Regions from separate parts of the Bacillus pretiosus genome, predicted to be linked through region 1. Evidence: riboswitches for the same ligand, from Rfam matches in the RefSeq annotation. Region 1 holds a riboswitch; each other region holds the start of a gene.
What was found. Region 1 has a riboswitch for S-adenosylmethionine ahead of ACU8YW_RS01070 (ABC transporter permease). Riboswitches for the same ligand answer to the same signal wherever they lie in the genome.

Region 1 (5,398 bases):
AGCAACACCGCATTACCGATGGGGGTTGTAATAGCTCTTTGTGAAATTGGTGCTGTATTATGTTATCTATTTATGGCCAGAAGAAGTGAAAAGCAGTTTGAACTACAACAAAGACAAAATTTAGAGGCTTAACAAAAAAGAACTGATTCAAAGGGAATATTTGAATCAGTTCTTTTTTTCATTTCTTTGAAATACCTCATACATATTATTCATGATCGTATCATATAAAACAGCAAGTTTATCCCACACCCAGCGATTACTATCGACTTCTTTTTCCCCGCAGTCGATAATATCGGTATGGTCGGTAATTTTATACGCTTTTTTAACGATAATAGGAGCAATTTTCGGTATACGTGGGATTTCTTTTAAGATATCTGCGAAGTTTCCAATGTAGACATGACCGATGATTTCGATTGTTAATGATTTATCTGATATATTTAGCACGGTATGAAATTGATTTGTATGTTGTTGTTTTAAATATTGGGCTAACTTAAATGGAGCATGTTTCTTTTTTAATACGCGGCGAAGGCTCTCTGTATTTTCGATATGAAGTGATTTTTCACGAATAAGGACACGAATATCTTCTCCCATAAAAGGCATTGTGTTGTACATAGATGATTCTCCTTAAAAACTTACATATGTTTGCGTTATGCATATGTAAGTCTAGCATGGTTTGTTCTTTATGTGTGCTTACAGTTTTGTAAGGTGATGTAGTAAAGCAGTGCAAAAGTTATTTGCATAAAGTGACGATACTGTGACAAAAATGTAGGCATGTATATTAAGGTAGCGTCTTAAGTGTAAAAAGTAGGATGTTCTCGGTATAATAACAAGTGGAGATAAAAGAAACTATAATGAGTAGTAGCTGTAGATAAAAGGAGAAGAAGAGATGAAGAAGGTTTTGGGTATTGCTGTAATGGGAAGTATGATCCTTCTAGCAGGATGTAATGGAAATAAAGATACGAAAGAACCGAAAGAAAAGGTAGAGCAATCTACTGAGCAAACAGAAGAGATGAAAGAATACCGTGCAGTACATGAAAAATACGATATGAAAATGAATAAAGAAATTAATAAAGCACTACAGTTATTTGAAGTGGCAAAAGAAAAGGGCGGTAAGGAAATAACGAATGCTACATATAAAGAAGATGTGCAAAAGGTAACGACTAGCATGTTAGAAGATATTGATAATATACGTAAAGAAATTCGTGTTCCAAAGTCGAAAGAGCAAGAACATGAGGTATACGCTGGTTTCTTGAATGAATCGGAACAAGCAATGAAAAAATTACAGAAGTTAGCTAAAGAAGAAGACTCATCATTGATTCGTGATATAGAAATTAACTTTGCAACAGCATCAACATACTATAAACGTTTTCAAGCAGAAACGAAAAAATAACCTTGCGTACGCGCAAGGTTATTTTTTCTTCTTACCATCTCCGTCTTCATCCTCGGATACTAATACATTTTGTTTTTCGTGAAATTCAGAGATTGTTTGTCTGGTAATATTATCGAATGGAGTATAAAAAGAAGTGATACGTTTCTTTTTAATAAAGAGTTTATCCCGCTATTTGCCGGGCAGTAAGACCCCCACCTCAAAATTCAGTGAAAGCAAAGAAGTTAGGTAGGGGATCCACTGCCCCTAAAAGCCCGATTGGTTCAACTAATAATCAGTGGGGGATGCCCCCACTGATTAAAGTTTCACTTTATAGACCCCGATGATGACAAGTATAACGATTGTTAATGGTAATCCTATAGTAGCAAGAAGCAAGGGATCCATCTTATAACTTCTTTAATATTATTTCTTTTTATTATAAGAGAAAACTGTAATTTCGATAAAAGGATTGAAAACTGATTTTTCTAAATATATCCAATTTGATTGACTTTTCATTTTTTCAGAATTATAATTCAAAATATACAATTTGAACCAAATAATAATATAGCAATTTACTTATCCAGAGAGGTAGAGGGACTGGCCCTATGACACCTCAGCAGCGGGTTCTGTAACAGGAACACCGTGCTAATTCCAGCAAGCAAGTCTTGAAAGATAAGTGATGGGCCTTCGTTTATTAAGCCTTGATCTTATTTCTTAAGATCAAGGCTTTTTGTGTTTTAAGAAGCGGAAAAGTAATAGGAACAAATATGTCAATAAAACAAAGTAAATACATTTGTTTAGGGGGTTATTGAAGTGTATGTTATTAAAAAACTATCGGTTATGGTGTTCACGCTATGGGTCATTACAACAGTAACATTTTTGATTATGCATATCATTCCAGGGGATCCATTTTCATCAGATGCGAAAATCTTTCCTGAAGAAGTGATACAAAACATGAGAGCGAAGTATCACCTTGATGAACCGTTATGGAATCAATATGTTGCTTATTTAGATGGCGTAGTTCATTTTGATTTTGGTGAATCTGTTCAATCCACAGGTCAAGGTGTATCAGAAATTATAACGACAGGATTTGGTCCATCAGCGATTATTGGTTTACAAGCACTTGTTATTTCATTATTAGTCGGAATTGCAGCAGGTACATTTGCAGCTCTATATCATGGGAAAGTAATTGATTATAGTGTGAGCTTACTTGCGATTCTCGGTATTTCTATTCCAAGTTTTATTTTAGCACCACTATTTATACAAGTATTTGCTATACAATTTGAACTTTTACCAGTAGCGTCTTGGGGCACATTCGAACATACGGTATTGCCATCCTTCGCATTAGCGTTAGGACCAATCGCGGTTATTACAAGATTTGTTCGCTCTAATATGATTGAAGTTTTGCAGAGTGATTATATTAAGCTAGCGAGAGCGAAAGGCATACCAATTAAGAAAATCATTATAAGACATGCTCTTCGAAATGCGATTGTTCCGGTACTTACATTTGTTGGACCGTTAATGGCTGGACTTTTAACAGGAACTTTCGTTATTGAAAAAATATTTTCCATTCCTGGTCTAGGAAAATATTTTGTAGATAGCATTTTTAACCGGGATTATCCGGTCATTATGGGAACAACGATTTTCTATAGTGCATTATTAATTTCTTGTATTTTCATTACAGATATTATTCACCGTATTGTGGATCCGCGTATTCGTTCTATTACGTAAGGAGGGGGGCATTTAAATGGGAGCTTATGAAATCAATAAACAGTTATTAACGAATGAGGAGAAAAAAGAATTAACGATAAATAAAGATCAGCAAACGATTAGTCGAAAGAAGGAAGTGTTTCGCAAGTTTATATCAAACCCTATAGCAGTTTTAGGGGCAGTGACGTTATTACTAATTATTATTTTCTCACTGGTTGGCGAAAGTTTAACGGCATTTACTGCGAGTGAACAAGTAAAAGAAGCAACAAACCTCCCACCTAGTAGTGAGCATTGGTTCGGAACAGATGATTTAGGAAGGGACATATGGGCGCGCACCTGGGCTGGAGGGAAAATTTCACTAACAGTTGGATTAGTGGCAGCGGCTCTTGATATAGGAATAGGTGTACTAATCGGGGGCTTTAGTGGATATGTGAGAGGACGTAGTCGCCTTGGAACGTTAATTGATGAGTGGATTGTACGAGGGATTGAAGTGTTATACGGTATCCCATATTTATTAATTGTTATTTTATTATTAATCGTTATGAAACCAGGGCTTTTTACAATTATTATTGCCCTTGCATTAACAGGATGGATTGGCATGGCACGTCTCGTTAGGGCACAAGTATTATCTTTAAAGCAAAGAGAATTTGTTATTGCAGCAGAGCGATTAGGTACATCGCATATGAAGATTATATACGGACACATCATTCCGAATTTAACAGGCATTATTATCGTAAATTTATCATTTACAATTCCAGCAGCTATTTTCTCAGAATCATTTTTAAGCTTTATCGGACTCGGAGTGCAATCACCAGCAGCGAGCTGGGGAACGATGACGAACGATGCACTCGGGACATTACTAAGCGGAGAATGGTGGCAATTATTCTTCCCAGCAATCATGATTGCACTCATTATGTTTGCATTTAATGCAATTGGTGATGGTTTGCAAGATGCAATTGATCCGAAGATTGTAAAACGGAATCGAAAGGAGAAAAAACATGGGACAGCTCTTATCTTTAGAAAACGTAACATTGGTCGTTGAAAAAGAGAGTAGTAAGCAAGCAATTGTGAAGCATGTTTCCTTTTCTATTAATGAAGGTGAAATCGTTGCACTTGTAGGAGAAAGTGGTTCAGGAAAAAGTGTTACAGCACAATCTATTGTCGGATTAAATCAAGAATCTATTCACATTGATGACGGAAGCATCTCTTTCCAATCTCAAAGGTTGACGAATTTACAAGAATCAGAATGGAATCAAATTCGAGGGAAAGATATTTCATTTATCTTTCAAGACCCTCTGTCCTCTTTAAATCCGACGATGAAAGTAGGAAGGCAAATTACAGAAGTGATTTTGCAACATGAGAAAAAATCGAAAAGAGAAGCAAAAGAAATTGCGATTAACTTATTAAATGATTTAGGGATACATGAAGCAGAGAAACGTTTTGAACAGTACCCACATCAATTAAGCGGAGGCATGAGGCAACGTATTTGTTTAGCAATTGCGTTTGCGTGTCACCCAAAGCTCGTTATTGCAGATGAGCCTACAACTGCATTAGATGTAACGATTCAAAAGCAAATTATGGGGTTATTAAAAGAGCGCAAAGAAAAACAAAATACGAGTATTTTATTAATTACACATGATTTGGCGCTTGTACGTGAAGTAGCTGACCGAGTAGTTGTGATGTACGGGGGACGTGTTGTTGAAAAAGGGACGATAAAAGAAGTGATAGGTTCACCTAAGCACCCATATACGAAAAGTTTATTGCAAGCTATTCCGAATATGGATGATTCCGAAAAGGTACTTAGGGCCATTGAGGGAACAACACCATCAATTGAAACGTTAAATAGCTTTGGGTGCCCATTTGTAAATAGATGCCCAGTAGCAATACAAGAATGTGTTCATCGTTTCCCTGATAGAACAGCATATTCTGGGGAACACAGTTCACATTGTTGGCAACATGTTCTAGAGCATGACCAAGCGAAATCAAAAGAGAAGGTGAATGCCTCATGACGACAGATTTAATTACTGTAAAGCAAGTAACGAAAACGTATGGAAGTAAAAAGAAAGAAATCATAGCGCTAAAAGATATATCACTTTCTATCCCGAAAGGAACAACGCTTGGCATTATTGGAGAAAGTGGTTCAGGAAAGACAACACTTGGTAAGCTCATAGCTGGGATCGAGAGCCCAACGTCTGGTCAAATTGATTATAACGGTCAAGTTGTTCACAAGTTGAAATCAGCTCATAAGCGAGATTTCTTGCAGAAAGTACAATTCATTTTTCAAGATTCAACAGCTGCATTAAATCCGCGCTGGAAAGTACG
Region 2 (5,398 bases), 270 kb from region 1:
ATGACGAGAATGCGGGGCAAAAAACAATTCATCAAACCCTTGTAACAATTTCACATGTTGCTCACGAACTTCATGTTCAAATACACCGAACATTTTTTCCTTAAGAGGATACTTTGGAACACCATAATGATGATACAAGCCAGCCTGTGCCCCCCAGCAAATATGAAGCGTAGATGTTACATTCTTTTTTGAATACTCCATAATACGTTTAAGCTCTTCCCAATAATCTACCTCTTCAAAAGAAAGAGTTTCAACTGGTGCTCCTGTAATAATAAGTCCATCAAATTTCTCATTCTCAATATCACGAAATGTTTTATAGAAACTCGTTAAATGGTCCTGCGCTACATTGCGAGACAAATGTGATTCCATATGAAGTAGGTGAACATCTAATTGCAACGGTGTGTTGCCAATTAAACGAAGTAATTGCGCTTCTGTTTCTTGCTTTGTAGGCATTAAATTTAAGATAGCAATTTTCAATGCCCGGATATCTTGTGTTTCTGCTCGCTCCTTCGTCATTACAAAAATATTTTCCTTCTGCAACACTTTGCGAGCTGGTAAATCTCTATCAATTATGATCGGCATGTTCTTTGCCTCCGACTAGCGCTGCTTCTAAATCTGCAATAATATCAGAAACATCTTCTATACCAACCGATAAACGAATTAAATCTGATGTAACTCCAGCTAGACGCTGATCTTCAGCACTTAATTGTCTATGCGTTGTGCTAGCAGGATGTATAACACAAGTTCGTGCATCCGCTACATGCGTTACGAGAGTTGCTAGTTTTACATTTGCGATAAATTCTTTCGCTGCTTCTAATCCGCCCTTAATGCCGAATGTTAAAACACCACTAGCACCTTTTTTCAAATACGTTTGTGCTAACGAGTAATTTTCATTGCTATCTAATCCCGGATAATTCACCCATTCAATACGTTCATGGTTAGCAAGCCACTTAGCAACTGCGAGAGCATTTTCACTATGACGCTCCATTCTTAAATGTAGCGTTTCTAAGCCGATATTGCTAATATACGCATTGAATGGGCTCATACAGTTTCCATAGTCTCTTAATAATTGAACACGTGCCTTCACAATATACGCTGCTGCACCAAAATTTTGAACGTAACTTACGCCGTGATAACTTGGATCCGGTTCAACAAGTTCAGGATATTTCCCATTTGTCCAATCAAAGTTCCCTCCGTCAATGACAATGCCGCCTAAAGAGCTTGCATGACCATCAATATATTTCGTCGTAGAATGAACGATAATATTTGCTCCGTGCTCAAATGCTTGGCATAAATAAGGAGTTGCTAATGTATTATCCACGATAAAAGGTACTTCTAACTCTTTCGCTGCATCTGAAAATTCTTTGAAATTTAAAACGTTCATCGCTGGATTTCCTAACGACTCTGCATAAACAAGTTTCGTCTTATCATTAGCAAGGGCCACAATTTCATCAGCACTTAAATTCGGATTAAAGAACGTAACGTCAATACCAAGCTTACGCAAACTCACTCCAAATAAATTAAACGTTCCACCATAAACTGTGGAAGAACAAAGCAAGTGGTCTCCGCTACTACAAATATTTAAAACAGCAAGCATAATAGCAGCCTGCCCAGAAGCCGTTGCAACAGCTCCTACACCACCCTCTAAATCCGCTAACTTTTGCTCAAATGCAGCTAAAGTAGGATTTCCAATACGCGTATATATATATCCTTCTGCCTCTAAATTAAATAGCGCTGCTAAATCATCTGAAGTATCGTATTTATACGTTGTACTTTGATAAAGTGGCAAAACACGCGGTTCACCATTCTTTGGTGTATAGCCACCTTGCACACAAATTGTTCCTTTTCCCCATGATTCTCCCATCTCTCATTCTCCTTTCTTTTATACAAAATAAAAAACTGCTCCTTTCCTGAAAACAAGAAAGGAGCAGTTTGAAAACACGCTCTAAAGGCTCTTTCTTATCTTTCAGGATTATTACCTGCAGGATTTGGCACAATTCCGTTATACGGCTGTTGCCAAGGTTTCATCGGGCCTGTCCCTCCACCTTTTCTTGATAAGACTATGCAATTACCGTTGATTTTATAGCAATAATTTCCTAATGTCAATCGGTTTTTCTGAATGTTCTAAATTAAATACAAAGAATTTGACATGCATAACAAAAGAAATATATTCCATATCCATTTGAAAAAGACCTTTTAAAACCCACGATTACTATATAAAATTAAGTAAGTAGTTTAACTGTATACATTTCAAATTCTCACGAGACCTCAATATATTGAATAAGCCCACCTCTCAAAAAGATACTATACATATTCCTTTCACAGTAGCATATTTAATCCTTTCGACATTAAAACTTACATAACGGAGGTATAACATGACAAACACAAAGGACATGCACTATATACTCGTCCTATACGGCATTCTTTTAGGCTCTATAGTAGGAGCTACAGTCTGGCTATTTTTAGTTACAATAAATATCGGCATTCACTTTATTTGGGGATACTTACCTACTATTTTCTCTTCTCCCCCGTATTACACTATTTGTGTAACAACTATCGGTGGTATTCTCGTTGGTTTAACCCAAAAATACTTCGGCATATATCCACGTCTTATGCCGGAAGTGATGGGTGAATATAAAAAAACTGGTAGAATTGAATACCGTTTTGTACATAAAGCTACTTTAACTGCGATTATCGTTTTAATATTTGGAGCTAGCTTAGGTCCCGAAGCAGCACTTGTTGGAATTATCGGTGGACTTTGTACATGGGTAGGGGATCGCTTTACATTTGCCTTAAAAGGAATGAATGAACTAACAGAGGTTGGAATTGGCGCTACTTTAAGTGTAATTTTTAACGCGCCATTATTCGGTTATTTAGCTCCAAATGAAAATGAGGGTGAGCAAATTAACGAATTTTCTAAAGGAAAAAAAGCAATTGTATATTTAGCTACCACTTTCGCTGGCTTTTCCGTTTATTTATTACTTAGTAAATTCGATAATCGCGGATCCTTTATCGTTGATTTTGGGGAAGGTTCCCTTTCTCTTAATGAATGGATCGCCTTTCTACCACTTGCTAGTATTGGTGCTATAGTTGGTTTCTTTTATTTCAAATTTGAATTCACATTAGAGAAATTAATCCATCCCTTCAGGGAATACAAACTATCACTTGGAATTATCGGTGGTATTTTATTAGGAATTACAGGAACTTTTCTCCCGTACACGTTATTCTCAGGAGAACACCAATTAAAAGATTTAGTCGTTGAATGGAGTCATTTATCTTTCTGGGTACTACTTCTTTCAGGTGTTTTAAAATTATGTATTACTGCCGTTTGTTTAAATACAGGTTGGCGCGGTGGACATATTTTCCCAATTATATTTGCTGGATCTAGTATCGGATATGCTATAGCTTCCATTATCCCGATAGATCCAATCGCTTCGGTAGCCATCGTCACGACAGCAATTTCAAGCTATGCATTAAGAAAACCAATTGCTATAACATTACTATTACTCATGTTTTTCCCGCTCAATTTACTATTACCGATGCTTGGAGCGGCAGCGATTGGTAATGCATTTCCACTTCCTAAAAATAACGAAGCTACAAACGAATAAAAATAGGCAGTAGGGACAAAAGTTCCACTGCCTATTTTTATTACACACGTTGCTTCAATAACGCGTATAACTCTTCAAAATTTTGTACTTCATATGTTGGCACAATCTCGCTATTATTTGATTTCTTTTCTGGATTAAACCAACAAGTATCAATTCCCGCTACATATCCACCTTTCATATCAGCACTTAACGAATCCCCAATAATGAGCCCTTCTTCAGGGGGAAAATTAGGAATTCGTTCAAAAACATAATCAAAATACTCTTTCATCGGCTTTTGGAATCCCGTATCTTCAGAAATGAAAATATCTTTAAACAAGGCATGTAATCCTGCATTACGTAAACGCTTATCTTGCGTCTTAGAAATACCGTTTGTCACTATATATAAATCGTACTCACTTTGAATTTGACTTATAAATTCAAACGCACCTTGCATAAGTTGGTTTCCTTCTTCTAAGTAGCTACGATAATTATTTTCGAATAATACTCCATCTACTTCTTCCCCGTACTCTTTAAACAAAATTGAAAACCGCGTATTTACAACTTCATCACGGTTCATTTCACCTTCCTCAAAAGCATCCCAAAGACTTTTATTAATTTTTTTATAGTGCCCTTCAACCTCGCTAGTTAGAGGAATCCCTTTCTCTTCAAACAGCATACGTAACGCCATTTTCTCCGCCTTCTGAAAATCTAACAATGTATCATCTACATCAAATAGCAATGTTTTATATTTTTTCATAAGCCCTTCACACTCTCTTTTCTACAAAAACAAATTTACGTAAATCGTATCATTCCTTCTTGTAAACATAATAGGAGATATCTCATACTAAACATGAGGTGAAAATATGAAAGTCAGCAAAAATAGCGAAGAAATCTCTCATTACATGCAAACTTACAACGTCCATACTCTTTTTTCTTTTAATGTCTTACCGTATGCTGAACTACATTCCTTTCAAAAGAGAGAAAGGATATGTAATGAAGGCGTTGATGTTCCTTATCTTTATTACTTAATTTCCGGAAAAGCGAAAATATATATGAGTCACAAAAACGGGAAGGTCTCCTTAATTAACTTTATTCAAGCACCTTCGTTCATTGGAGAATTAGGGTTAATTGGCGTTGAATCCGTTACGAAAACGGTGGAAGTGATTGAAGATTGTATGTGCTTAGCGTTCCCTCTTAAAGATTGTCAGCATCTTTTATTGCAAGATGCTACCTTTCTACAGAAACTATGTAAATTTATCGGCGAAAAAACAATTAGCCGAACAGAAAGTTACGCCAAAAACAATAGTTATCCGTTCGAAAATCGATTAGCGGCTTTTATTCTATTAACAGAACAAAATAACAGTTATACAGAAAAACATACCGAGGCTTCGGAATACTTAAATGTCAGCTACCGCCATCTTTTATACGTATTAAACCAGTTTTGCCAGCAAAATTACTTAAAAAAAGACGGAAGAACCTATTACATACAAGATCGAATTCAATTAGAAAAACTGGCTGATGAACTTAAAATATAAAAAAAGTAGCATTAACGTTTACCTGTTAATGCTACTTTTTTCGAGTGACGATTCTATTTTCAATTAAAATTTACTTGCCACTTTAGCTGCTTCTTCAAGACCAGCTGTAATGATTTCTTCTGCTTTATCTGGGAATTGGTTATGTCCTTCAATAACTACTGTTTCCATATTTGTTGCACCGAAGAAGCCCATCATGCTTGCTACATATTTAACAGCCATTTCTACTTCAGCTGCTGGACCTTCAGAATATACGCCGCCGCGCGCGTTTAATAATGC
Region 3 (5,398 bases), 1.3 Mb from region 1:
ACTGATAAGTAAAAAGCCTCAATTGTTTGCCCGGCCAGAGTCGTTCCCATCGGTTCAATCGTTCCTGAAATCATAATAGGTACAATTTTATTTAGCTCATCAAAAGCTGCTTGAATTCCAATATAAGCAGCCTTCACGTTACGCATATCTTGACTCGTCTCAACGAGTAATACATCTACGTCGCCATTCAATAAGCCTCTAGCCTGCCGTGTATAGGCTTCAATTAATTCTTCAAACGTCACACCACCTGTAACACTAATCGCTTTCGTTGTTGGTCCCATTGCTCCCGCAACATATACTTCCTTCCCGCTTGCTTTGACCGCTTGCTTCGCTAAACGTGCTGCCTTCTCATTTAATTCCTCATCTAAATGAGACAACTCATAATCACTTAATACAATGTTTGTCGCCCCAAATGTATTTGTTTCAATAATATCTGCTCCAGCTTCAATATAAGCTTTATGAATCTTTAAAATGACATCAGGCCTTGTTTCTACTAAATATTCATTACAACCTTCGTACTCTTCTCCTCCGAAATCTTCCGCAGTTAAGTCCTCTTGCTGGATCATTGTTCCCATTGCACCATCTAATATTAAGATGTTATTTTGTAATTTTTCTTCTATACATTTCATCAATTAATACCTTCTTTCACTTCTTGCTTTTCTCTCACATATTTAACAAGATGTTCTGTAATTTCATATTTTAGAAATGGTGTAATAAGATAAATGCCGTTAAAATATTTCATCGCCGCATCGATCAATTCTTGTGAAATGCGAATCCCTTCTTCAATTGCTGCCTCTTTCGTTTCATGTCCATCCATTCTCTCCCTTATTTCTTCAGGTAGAGTAATACCCGGTACCTCAAAATGAAGGAAATCTGCATTCCTTTTACTTATTAATGGCATAATCCCAATAAAAATAGGTTGTTCCAAATGCTTTGTCGCTTCATACACTTCTTCAATTAACGCGATATCATAAATTGGCTGAGTTAAGAAATATTCCGCTCCAGCATCTATTTTCCGTTCCATTCGCTTAACCGCTGCTTTTAAATGTCTTACATGCGGATTAAACGCACCTCCCACTGAAAACCTTGTTGCTGGACCAATTGATTTCCCTAAAATCGAGCGCCCGTCGTTCATTTCTTTAATCATTTTAATGAGCTCAATAGAGGACAAATCATATACAGAAGTGGCACCTGGAAAATCACCAACGCGTGCTGGATCCCCAGTTAAAGCTAACACCTCTTCCATACCTAACGCTGATAGGCCTAGTAAATGAGATTGTAGTCCGATGACGTTATGGTCTCTACACGTTAAGTGCGTCAATACCGGAATATCGTGCTTCGTTAATAATGCCCCCATTGCCATATTCGAGATGCGAGGCGATGCTAATGAATTATCTGCTAGAGTAATAGCATCTGCCCCAGCTCTTTTCAATGCTCTTGCGCCTTCAAAAAATCGCTGCGTATCTAACGTTTTCGGTGGATCTAATTCCACTACTACTGTCGTTTGTTTTTTTGCTTTCTCTGCTAATGTGACATGAGCTTTTGAACGTTTCTCGTGTGTATGAACTACTTTCGGTCTTTGAATCGTATCCTTTTCTATTACAGGTGTAACATTTGCAATTGCACGTTTCATACTTTCAATATGTTCTGGAGTCGTGCCACAACAACCACCTAATAACCGAATACCTTGCTCAATAAATTTCGGTGTCATCGCTTCGAAATAAGCTGGACTTCCCTCATATACGTAACGTCCCTCCACATAATTTGGGAGACCTGCATTCGGATATGCTGACAAGTAGCCATTTTGCGGAATCGATATCATTTTAAAAGCTTCCGTCATGTGAAGTGGCCCTAGTTGACAGTTCAATCCAACGACATTTGCACCGTAATCTAAAAGCTGTTTTAATATTTCATTTACATCATTTCCATTTTGAGTTGTACCTGCCTCATGCAATGCTAATTGAGCTACAATTGGAATATTCGTTTGTTTTCGTAACACCTGAACAGCATGAAGTAATTCAAACTCATCATAGAAAGTTTCTAATAGCAGTCCATCAACCTGTTCTTCTAGTAATGCACTTGCCTGTTCCAGTAACATAAATTCTCTTTCCATATCAGTTGTCGTAACAGCTCCGATATGTTTCATACCACCAATTGTTCCTAAAATTGCATTTCTGTCTGTAACAGATGCTTTCGCCAGTTTTACTGCGGCTCTATTAATTTCAGTAACTTGATTTTCTAAACCATAAATACGTAATTTCGCTTCATTTGCTCCGTACGTATTTGTTTGAATCACATCAGCCCCAGCAGCTACATATTGCTTATGAATCGATATAATTAAATCTGGATCAGATATATTCAATTCTTCAAAACTACTTTGCAAACCATGTGAATGTAATAACGTCCCAACCGCACCATCACCTATTACAATTCCTTTTGATAATAAATCTAGTAATTTCACAAATCTCCCTCATTTCTATCAATATAAAAACCCCCTCTTCACTTTGAAGAGGGGGACATAATTGTTCCTCCTCTTATTATGCAAAACATTCGTTTTGCAGGTATTAGCACCGTTTCAAACATTTCGTTTGAAGGTTGCTGGGTTTCACAGGGCCTTTCCCTCCACCGCTCTCAATAAGAGTTTGTCTTTATTATTTTATTTATGTAGCTAAAAGGAAATACGTTCCCCTTTTAACAATGTTTGTTAATTTTTTAATAAATTTAGCATGCACAAATGCAAAAGTCAATGACACTTGCGGAAAAATAAAAATTATTTAAAATAAAGTTGCAATTCAATTATCTTTTGTTGTAAAGTTAAAAACATAATAAAAATTTCATACGAACATTCTTATCTAGAGAGGTAGAGGGACTGGCCCTATGACGCCTCAGCAACCATTAACATTTGTTAATAAGGTGCTAATTCCAGCAAATTGTGAAAGATTTGACAGATGAGAAGAAGACTCTATTCAAACCGAAAGCCTTCTTCTTTAGAAGGCTTTTTTTATTTTACCCCGCTATTTGAGGGCAGTAAGATTCCCAACTCAAAATTCAGCTGGAACAAAGAAGTTAGGTGGGAATCAACTGCCCGTAAAAGCCCGATTGGTGAGGGCTGATAATCAGTGGGGGATGCCCCCCTCACTTATTAAAGTTTCACTTTACATTCACTTAATTGTTAATTTAAAAAGGAGGAATTTTCACATGTCAACTATTGAAACAAAACTAGCACAAATCGGAAACCGGAGCGAAACTACAACAGGAACTGTTAACCCACCTGTTTATTTTTCAACTGCTTATCGTCATGAAGGAATTGGTAACTCTACTGGCTTTGACTATTCACGAACTGGCAATCCAACTCGTGGTCTTTTAGAGCAGGCAATCGCAGACTTAGAATATGGTGAACAAGGTTATGCCTGTAGTTCAGGGATGGCAGCTGTTCTCCTCGTCCTCTCCCTATTCCGTTCTGGAGACGAACTTATTGTATCCGAAGATTTATACGGGGGCACTTATCGATTATTTTCTGAGCACGAAAAAAAGTGGAATGTTCGATGTAGATACGTAAATACACAATCTATTAAACAAATTGAGCAAGCTATCACAACTGAAACGAAAGCTATTTTCATAGAAACTCCAACTAATCCGTTAATGCAAGTTACTGATATTGCCGCTGTCGCAACTGTAGCGAAAAGACACGGACTACTTCTTATTGTAGACAACACATTCTATACGCCTTATATACAGCAGCCATTAACAGAAGGTGCCAACATTGTACTTCATAGCGCAACGAAATATTTAGGGGGACATAACGATGTCCTAAGCGGACTTGTCGTTGCAAAAGGAAAGGAACTTTGTGAGGAAATCGCTCATTATCATAATGCCTCTGGTGCGGTCTTAAGTCCATTTGACTCATGGCTATTAATTCGTGGTATGAAAACGTTAGCGCTTCGCATGAGACAACATGAAGAAAATGCAAAAGCAGTTGTTGCTTATTTAAATGATGAAGACGGGGTGACAGATGTATTTTATCCTGGAAGAGGTGGCATGATCTCATTTCGTCTGAAAGATGAAACATGGATTAATCCATTCTTACAATCTTTATCCTTAATTACATTTGCTGAAAGTCTTGGTGGTGTTGAAAGTTTAATGACGTATCCAGCAACGCAAACACACGCTGATATTCCTGAAGAAATCAGAACAGCAAACGGTGTATGTAATCGTCTTCTGCGATTTTCCGTTGGCATTGAAAATAGTAACGATTTAATTCAAGACTTAAAGCAAGCCATTAAACTTGTAAAAGAAGGTGTAAGAATATGAGTTATTCTATAGATACACTCTTACTGCACAACCAATATAAACATGACTCACAAACAGGAGCTGTTAACGTTCCCATCTATAATACATCAACATTCCACCAGTTTGATGTAGATACGTTCGGAAAATATGACTATAGTCGCTCTGGTAATCCAACTCGTGAAGCTCTTGAAGATATCATTGCTTTATTAGAAGGAGGAACAAAGGGATTTGCCTTCGCATCAGGAATTGCAGCGATTTCTACTGCATTCCTCCTTCTTTCACAAGGCGATCACGTACTCATTTCAGAAGACGTATATGGAGGAACTTACCGAATTATAACTGAAGTGCTCTCCCGTTACGGTGTGTCACATACATTTGTTGATATGACAAATGTAGAAGAAATAAAGCAAAACATTAAGCCAAACACAAAACTCTTTTATGTGGAAACACCCTCTAATCCACTTTTAAAAGTGACAGATATTTGTGCTGTTTCTAAACTTGCAAAATCTATTGACGCCCTTACTTTTGTTGATAATACATTTTTGACACCACTATTCCAGAAACCACTTGATCTTGGTGCCGATGTCGTTCTTCATAGTGCCACAAAATTCATTGCCGGTCATAGTGATGTTACTGCCGGATTAGCGGTTGTAAAAGATGCCGAACTCGCTCAAAAACTTGGATTTTTACAAAATGCATTCGGCGCTATTTTAGGTCCTCAAGATTGTTCTCTAGTACTTCGCGGTCTAAAAACATTGCATGTACGTCTTGAGCATTCAGCTGCAAACGCCAATAAAATTGCACATTATTTACAAGAGCACACTAAAGTTAAAAATGTCTATTATCCTGGCTTACAAACACATCTTGGATTTGATATTCAACAATCTCAAGCTACATCAGCCGGAGCTGTCCTATCTTTCACTTTACAATCAGAAGACGCACTCCGCCAATTTTTATCAAAAGTAAAATTACCTGTCTTTGCAGTGAGTTTAGGAGCTGTCGAATCGATTCTTTCCTACCCAGCTAAAATGTCACATGCAGCACTGTCGCAAGAAGCTCGTGATGAAAGAGGGATTTCTAATTCATTACTTCGGTTATCTGTCGGCCT
Region 4 (5,398 bases), 2.3 Mb from region 1:
TTAGTCTATGTTTCTTATTTATTTAAACGAAAAGCTAGTTTTATACTAGCTTTTTTATATAATAAATCACTTATTTCCCACGCAATTTATCACGATCTTCCACTCTATATCCGTAAGCTGTAATGCCTCAAATGCAAAAAAATCTTCACATACTTTTTCAATCAGATGTGGATTTTCCCTCAAGAAATTCCACTGTAACGCTTTAGGAAGAAAATACGTTTCATACTCTTTACTTCCTCTTACTACCTCATCCACTTCTCTTTCACAAATTCCTCTTATTAAATAATCATTTCTTAATTGAATCTGTATTTGTTGAAACGTTTCACTACATTTCTTCAATTGGATTAAGCAATTAATATATGTACGAAAAAGTTCGTTATCATACTGACAACAATTTATAATACGTTCCATTTCATTCATAACGTACGAGCCTTTTCTTCTATTTGTAATAACCACTTTTCCCGCTTCTCTCGTTTACTCGTTTTCACAGATTGAAAAAAAGATCGTTTTACATCGCGAATGCCGCAAAAACGTAAAACACCTCTCTTCATCATAATCCAATCTGCTGATCGATATAGTAGTGCGACGTACCATAACGGTGAGTCTAACGTATTAATTACCCATGCCTTCTTACCTTTCAATAAGCCTTTCGGCAGGGCACCTTCATATTTATAAGCAAAACCAGCTACGAAAATGCGATCAATAAACCCTTTTAAAATAGCTGGCATCCCCCACCACCATATTGGATAAATGAAGAGAAGAGTATCCGCTTCTTCCACTAACGTTCTGTACCGAGCTGTCTCTTCTTCATTTACTAAATCACGTCTTTTCTTCTCCTCATTAAATACAAGGACGGGATCAAATTGTTCCTTATATAAATCAAGTACCGTAACCGAATGATTTGTTTCTTGTAATCCTTTTTGCACATGCTTTAATATCCCCGCATTAAAACTGGAAGGACTAGGATGAGCGTATACAATTAGTACATTCACTACATAACAACTCCCTCTATAAGTTAAAGTTTCCCCTTCTTTAACATCTTCTCTACAATTTGCACGTTTTTCGAACTTTGTAATAAACGATTTAATAATGTAAGTAACTCTTCCTTTTCTAAATCTTTCAGTTTCTCTTTCACCGTACTCTCACCAGCACTTTGAATATCATAAACAACTGCCGCCATATGCTTACAATAATTCTCATATGGACACTCGCAGCTACTTTCTGTAAAATTTTCAAGATCAATCATTACTTCATAGTTTCCTGCATTTCCAGTAACAAAAGCAAATATTTTCTTTTCTTGTATTTCAACATCTTCTACATGTCCTTCTTCATAATATTCATAACCTTTATCCATAATGTACTTAGGAATCCATTTCGTTATATCATTTAGTAAGTAAGCGTACATAACAACACCTCTTCCTTTAATTCCCTTTTGACTTCCAAAACCCTGCATGTTATTCTAATAACTGTCAAATAGCAAGTCTATATGACAAAACGACTGACACCTATTCGGCGGAGGTGTCTCTTTTCATTTGCAGCCGATATGAAGTGCCTCTTTCAGGCACATTCAATCTTTGACACTACACACTCAACACCATTCCCTTGTATCAGGCTGCTTAAGCAGTCTTTTACGCTACATACTCCAAAAAAAAGAGAGCTTAGCTCCCTTTTCCCGCCTTATAAAATACCCCTTTTTCAGTATAGAGATATTCATCAGCTAATGTAATTTTCCCATCCAGTTTCAGTTCATCTAATAGTCTTGATAAATAAAATTGATGTAACATCTTTTTCGTGAATTTTCCTTCATGATGCGAAACGATATGTTCTTGAATATCTAACAATGATATTGGCTTATCTTGCTCTATCATATATTCATAAACTGTACTACGCAGTTTTACGTATTTTTCGAGTGTCACAGTACTTCGCAACCCCTTTCTTCTTAATATAAATTTTCGTAATCGGTTTTTTTGCAACAAAAAAACCTCTCCGATAAGAAGAAGTTACGTATATATCTTCGTCTTATCTCCCAGAACAAATATGTTCTGCTGGAATTAGCACCTGCATCGCGGTTGCTGGGTTTCATCGGGCCAGTCCCTCCACCTCTCTGGATAAGAAAATATTCACTTAATTCTTACTATACGTAATTTCATTCTAATTGTCAAACAAATATAACAAATTATATTTTGTTCCTTACTGTTCATACTATACATATATGAATATGCAAGGAGGATTATGAAATGCACGAAAATGCTCGCGGATATGTCCAAAATTCTTTTCAATCATTACAAGAAGCAAAACATTGTTTAGAAGAAGCGCTACAGACTGTTGAAAAAGATTTTAATCGCGCTCGTATTGAACAATCACTTTATGCGATCGAACAAGCTATTCAACGCTGTGATTACACGGTTCATATTTTAGAACAAGATTGAAAAAACTTCCCATCATAAGGTGGGAAGTTTTTTCAAATGGCATACTTCATAATTATTACCGTTATAATTAAAAAATATACAGAATTAGCAATTTCTAAAACCCCTACTTTTATAATAGAAATTTTTTTGCCATATAACATAATTGCTCGAATGACACTCGGTATAAAAATAAGAGAACACCACGGATTGATAGCAAAGACAATGACTGTTAATACAATATGATACCCCCATGATATAAGACGATACTTCGGGTTATTTTTCTCGCGAATCATCGTTTTTACATAAAATGTACTTCCTAAAAAATATAAAAATGAAATAAGCGCAATAAATAATGCTGTTTTATCTATAAGTTTCATTGAAAAATAATAACTAACTAAACCACCAATACAGAAAACAATAATCGCACTAATGTCATTTAGTAACGCTCTTTCATTCTTTTGACGAGCGTAATACATATTTACTATAAATAACGGAATCATTACTGCTATGAATAAAAGAATGCGCCATTCATATAATAGAGAGATCATCCCAAATACGAAAGCGATGATAAAATATACAATTGCAGCATGTAAAAACTCTTTTTTTCGTTTTTGCTTTATGTACGTAAGAAATGGATACGTAGCTAAATAGATAAAGAACCAAGCTAAAAACAATGGAATATGATACATAGTAGGTTTCCCAAGCATGACACTTAATAGAAATGGTATAACGAGCATGGCCCATGCACCGTGTTGCTTCGGAATAACTAACTTCATTAACTATACACCTCCCTTTTGAAAGCAGTTCTCACCTACTATTATACAAATAATTTTATATAGTAACGTATATATATTGGACTATTTCTTGACATTAAAAAATGCTCCTTACAATGTGTAAGAAGCATGAAAGAGGCAAACGAATATGTAAGTCGCGACCCTACCTTATATGAGTATGCTTTTCTATGCCATGTTATGCTTATCTAATATGCCGTATTTCTTTTTAAATCTCGTAAGAATCATAATCCAAGACGTACTAAATAGTAGTAAGAAAATAACATTCGAAATTGCATGACTCAAATCGAAATAAAAACTTGCAATATAATACGAAACGACTGCTTCCCACGTTGCCTCACGTATGAAACCGAGAAGCCCCCATAAGTTCATAATCCAGCCAAATAAAAATCCAACAAACAATCCGTATAGAAGCCTTCCCCACAGCTTTTTCATTAAAAATGTATTACGTAATAATCCAGCTATAAAACCAATCATGCCCCAAGAAAACATTTGCCACGGCGTCCACGGACCTTGTCCTAAAAAGATGTTAGATACGATAGCCGCTGTTGCACCGATCATAAAACCAGTTTCACTCCCAAACACAATTGCAGAAACGATAATGACAAATGAAGTCGGTTGTACACTTGGTAAAATAGAAAATGGTACACGGCTAACTGCTGCAATTGCCGCTAACACAGCAACGAGCACAATTTCACGTGAAACAAAAGCCTTTCTTTCAAAACGGATATAAAACGGTAACATAATAACAACTAATAAAAACAAACTACTTAACATGTAATAACCATCCATGATAAGTGTAGTAAAGAGTAGTGTGCCTATTATTACTGCAAAAATACATATTATGAATGCAACATATCGTTTGGACACGCTTCGTACACATCCTCCCACGTTAATGCATATGGTAACTCTTTTCGAATAAATCGATTAATAGAGGTTGTATAAAAGAAGTTGCCACTAAAAAATTCTTTCGGTGTGTCATTCATAATGACTGCTCCGTCAAATAACATCATACATTGATCAACGTATTTCGCTGCAAACTCAATATCATGCGTTGCCATTACAATTGTTGTACCTTCTTTTTGCAGCTTTCTAAATAGCTCTCCTACTCTTTCTTTTTTCCACGGATCTAATCCCTTTGTCGGTTCATCAAGTAACAATAAAGTCGGCTTTGATAATAACGTTGTACATAACGCAAGTAGTTGTTGCTCTCCCCCGCTACAATCATGCGGATGGCGTTCTTTAAGCGAATACAACCAAAACTTCTTCAACATATCTTCTGCTATTTCTTTTCCTTGTTTTCCGTATAACTCTCGTGCACGTTCATACACTTCTTCCCACACTGTATCAAATGTAAAATGATAATACGGATGCTGCGATACATACCCGATCCTTTTAAATCGTTCTTTCGAATCAATTTTATGTATCACTTTCCCATTCCACTTTACTTTCCCTCTTCTCGCTTTTTGTAATCCAGCTAAAATCGTTAACAGTGTAGACTTACCTGTACCATTTTTTCCAACGAGAGCTACCCATTTTCCTTTTTCAATCGATACGGTTAAGTCTCGTAAAATAAGTGGACTATTTTTTTCATATTGGAACGAAATATGCTCTGCACTTAAAATGACTTCTCGCTTTTCACTTTGTGCTATTGGCTCATTCACATATGATATCGCTGAAAAATGATTCAGTTTCATTTGCGCTTCTCGCACTGTAAACGGAATATCTTCCGCATTCCATTCTAAAAACAATCTTGGAATTTGCGGAATAAATGGACGGAATTTTTCTACTTCCCACATGTTCGCGATAACCGTTTTAGGATTTCCATCATACACGATTTGACCATTATTCATACAAATAACGCGCGTAGCAAGTGGGATCACTTCATCTAAACGATGTTCACTTAACACAATCGTAATACCAAGTTCTTCGTTAATACGTTTTAACAATCCTAAAAACTCTTTCGCAGCAATGGGATCTAACTGCGCCGTCGGTTCATCTAATAATAATAGTTTTGGCTGCATAACTAGTACCGCAGCCAAATTGACAAGTTGTTTTTGTCCACCAGATAACGTATGAACAGATTGATGCAATAAATCTTGAAATCCTAAGAAGCTAATAAGCTCTGCTATTCGTTTTTGAATAATCTGTGATGGTAACCCGATATTTTCTAAAGAAAATGCTAATTCTTGAATGACC

Region 2: another riboswitch for S-adenosylmethionine. It lies ahead of ACU8YW_RS26770 (bifunctional O-acetylhomoserine aminocarboxypropyltransferase/cysteine synthase); the one in region 1 lies ahead of ACU8YW_RS01070 (ABC transporter permease).
Region 3: another riboswitch for S-adenosylmethionine. It lies ahead of ACU8YW_RS21250 (bifunctional homocysteine S-methyltransferase/methylenetetrahydrofolate reductase); the one in region 1 lies ahead of ACU8YW_RS01070 (ABC transporter permease).
Region 4: another riboswitch for S-adenosylmethionine. It lies ahead of ACU8YW_RS16320 (hypothetical protein); the one in region 1 lies ahead of ACU8YW_RS01070 (ABC transporter permease).

What each region holds. Positions count from the first base shown of each region.
Region 1 is NZ_CM129593.1:182,647-188,044, forward strand. It holds gene ACU8YW_RS01050 (multidrug effflux MFS transporter) at 1-132, shown strand, start outside; gene ACU8YW_RS01055 (hypothetical protein) at 166-612, opposite strand; gene ACU8YW_RS01060 (hypothetical protein) at 887-1,390, shown strand; gene ACU8YW_RS01065 (DUF3951 domain-containing protein) at 1,409-1,543, opposite strand; SAM riboswitch class I at 1,940-2,045, shown strand; gene ACU8YW_RS01070 (ABC transporter permease) at 2,180-3,097, shown strand; gene ACU8YW_RS01075 (ABC transporter permease) at 3,114-4,118, shown strand; gene ACU8YW_RS01080 (ABC transporter ATP-binding protein) at 4,075-5,085, shown strand; gene ACU8YW_RS01085 (ABC transporter ATP-binding protein) at 5,082-5,398, shown strand, end outside.
Region 2 is NZ_CM129593.1:5,167,424-5,172,821, forward strand. It holds gene metA (homoserine O-acetyltransferase MetA) at 1-582, opposite strand, end outside; gene ACU8YW_RS26770 (bifunctional O-acetylhomoserine aminocarboxypropyltransferase/cysteine synthase) at 566-1,864, opposite strand; SAM riboswitch class I at 1,957-2,061, opposite strand; gene ACU8YW_RS26775 (chloride channel protein) at 2,376-3,608, shown strand; gene ACU8YW_RS26780 (YjjG family noncanonical pyrimidine nucleotidase) at 3,649-4,344, opposite strand; gene ACU8YW_RS26785 (transcriptional regulator YeiL) at 4,451-5,122, shown strand; gene ACU8YW_RS26790 (FMN-dependent NADH-azoreductase) at 5,186-5,398, opposite strand, start outside.
Region 3 is NZ_CM129593.1:4,126,910-4,132,307, forward strand. It holds gene metH (methionine synthase) at 1-629, opposite strand, end outside; gene ACU8YW_RS21250 (bifunctional homocysteine S-methyltransferase/methylenetetrahydrofolate reductase) at 629-2,461, opposite strand; SAM riboswitch class I at 2,532-2,641, opposite strand; SAM riboswitch class I at 2,846-2,955, shown strand; gene metI (cystathionine gamma-synthase/O-acetylhomoserine thiolyase) at 3,199-4,311, shown strand; gene metC (cystathionine beta-lyase) at 4,308-5,398, shown strand, end outside.
Region 4 is NZ_CM129593.1:3,188,784-3,194,181, forward strand. It holds gene ACU8YW_RS16300 (short-chain fatty acid transporter) at 1-26, shown strand, start outside; gene ACU8YW_RS16305 (group-specific protein) at 67-420, opposite strand; gene ACU8YW_RS16310 (NAD(P)H-dependent oxidoreductase) at 417-992, opposite strand; gene ACU8YW_RS16315 (SWIM zinc finger family protein) at 1,016-1,405, opposite strand; gene ACU8YW_RS16320 (hypothetical protein) at 1,659-1,976, opposite strand; SAM riboswitch class I at 2,017-2,115, opposite strand; gene ACU8YW_RS16325 (hypothetical protein) at 2,238-2,429, shown strand; gene ACU8YW_RS16330 (YwiC-like family protein) at 2,462-3,184, opposite strand; gene ACU8YW_RS16335 (ECF transporter S component) at 3,368-4,069, opposite strand; gene ACU8YW_RS16340 (ABC transporter ATP-binding protein) at 4,042-5,398, opposite strand, start outside.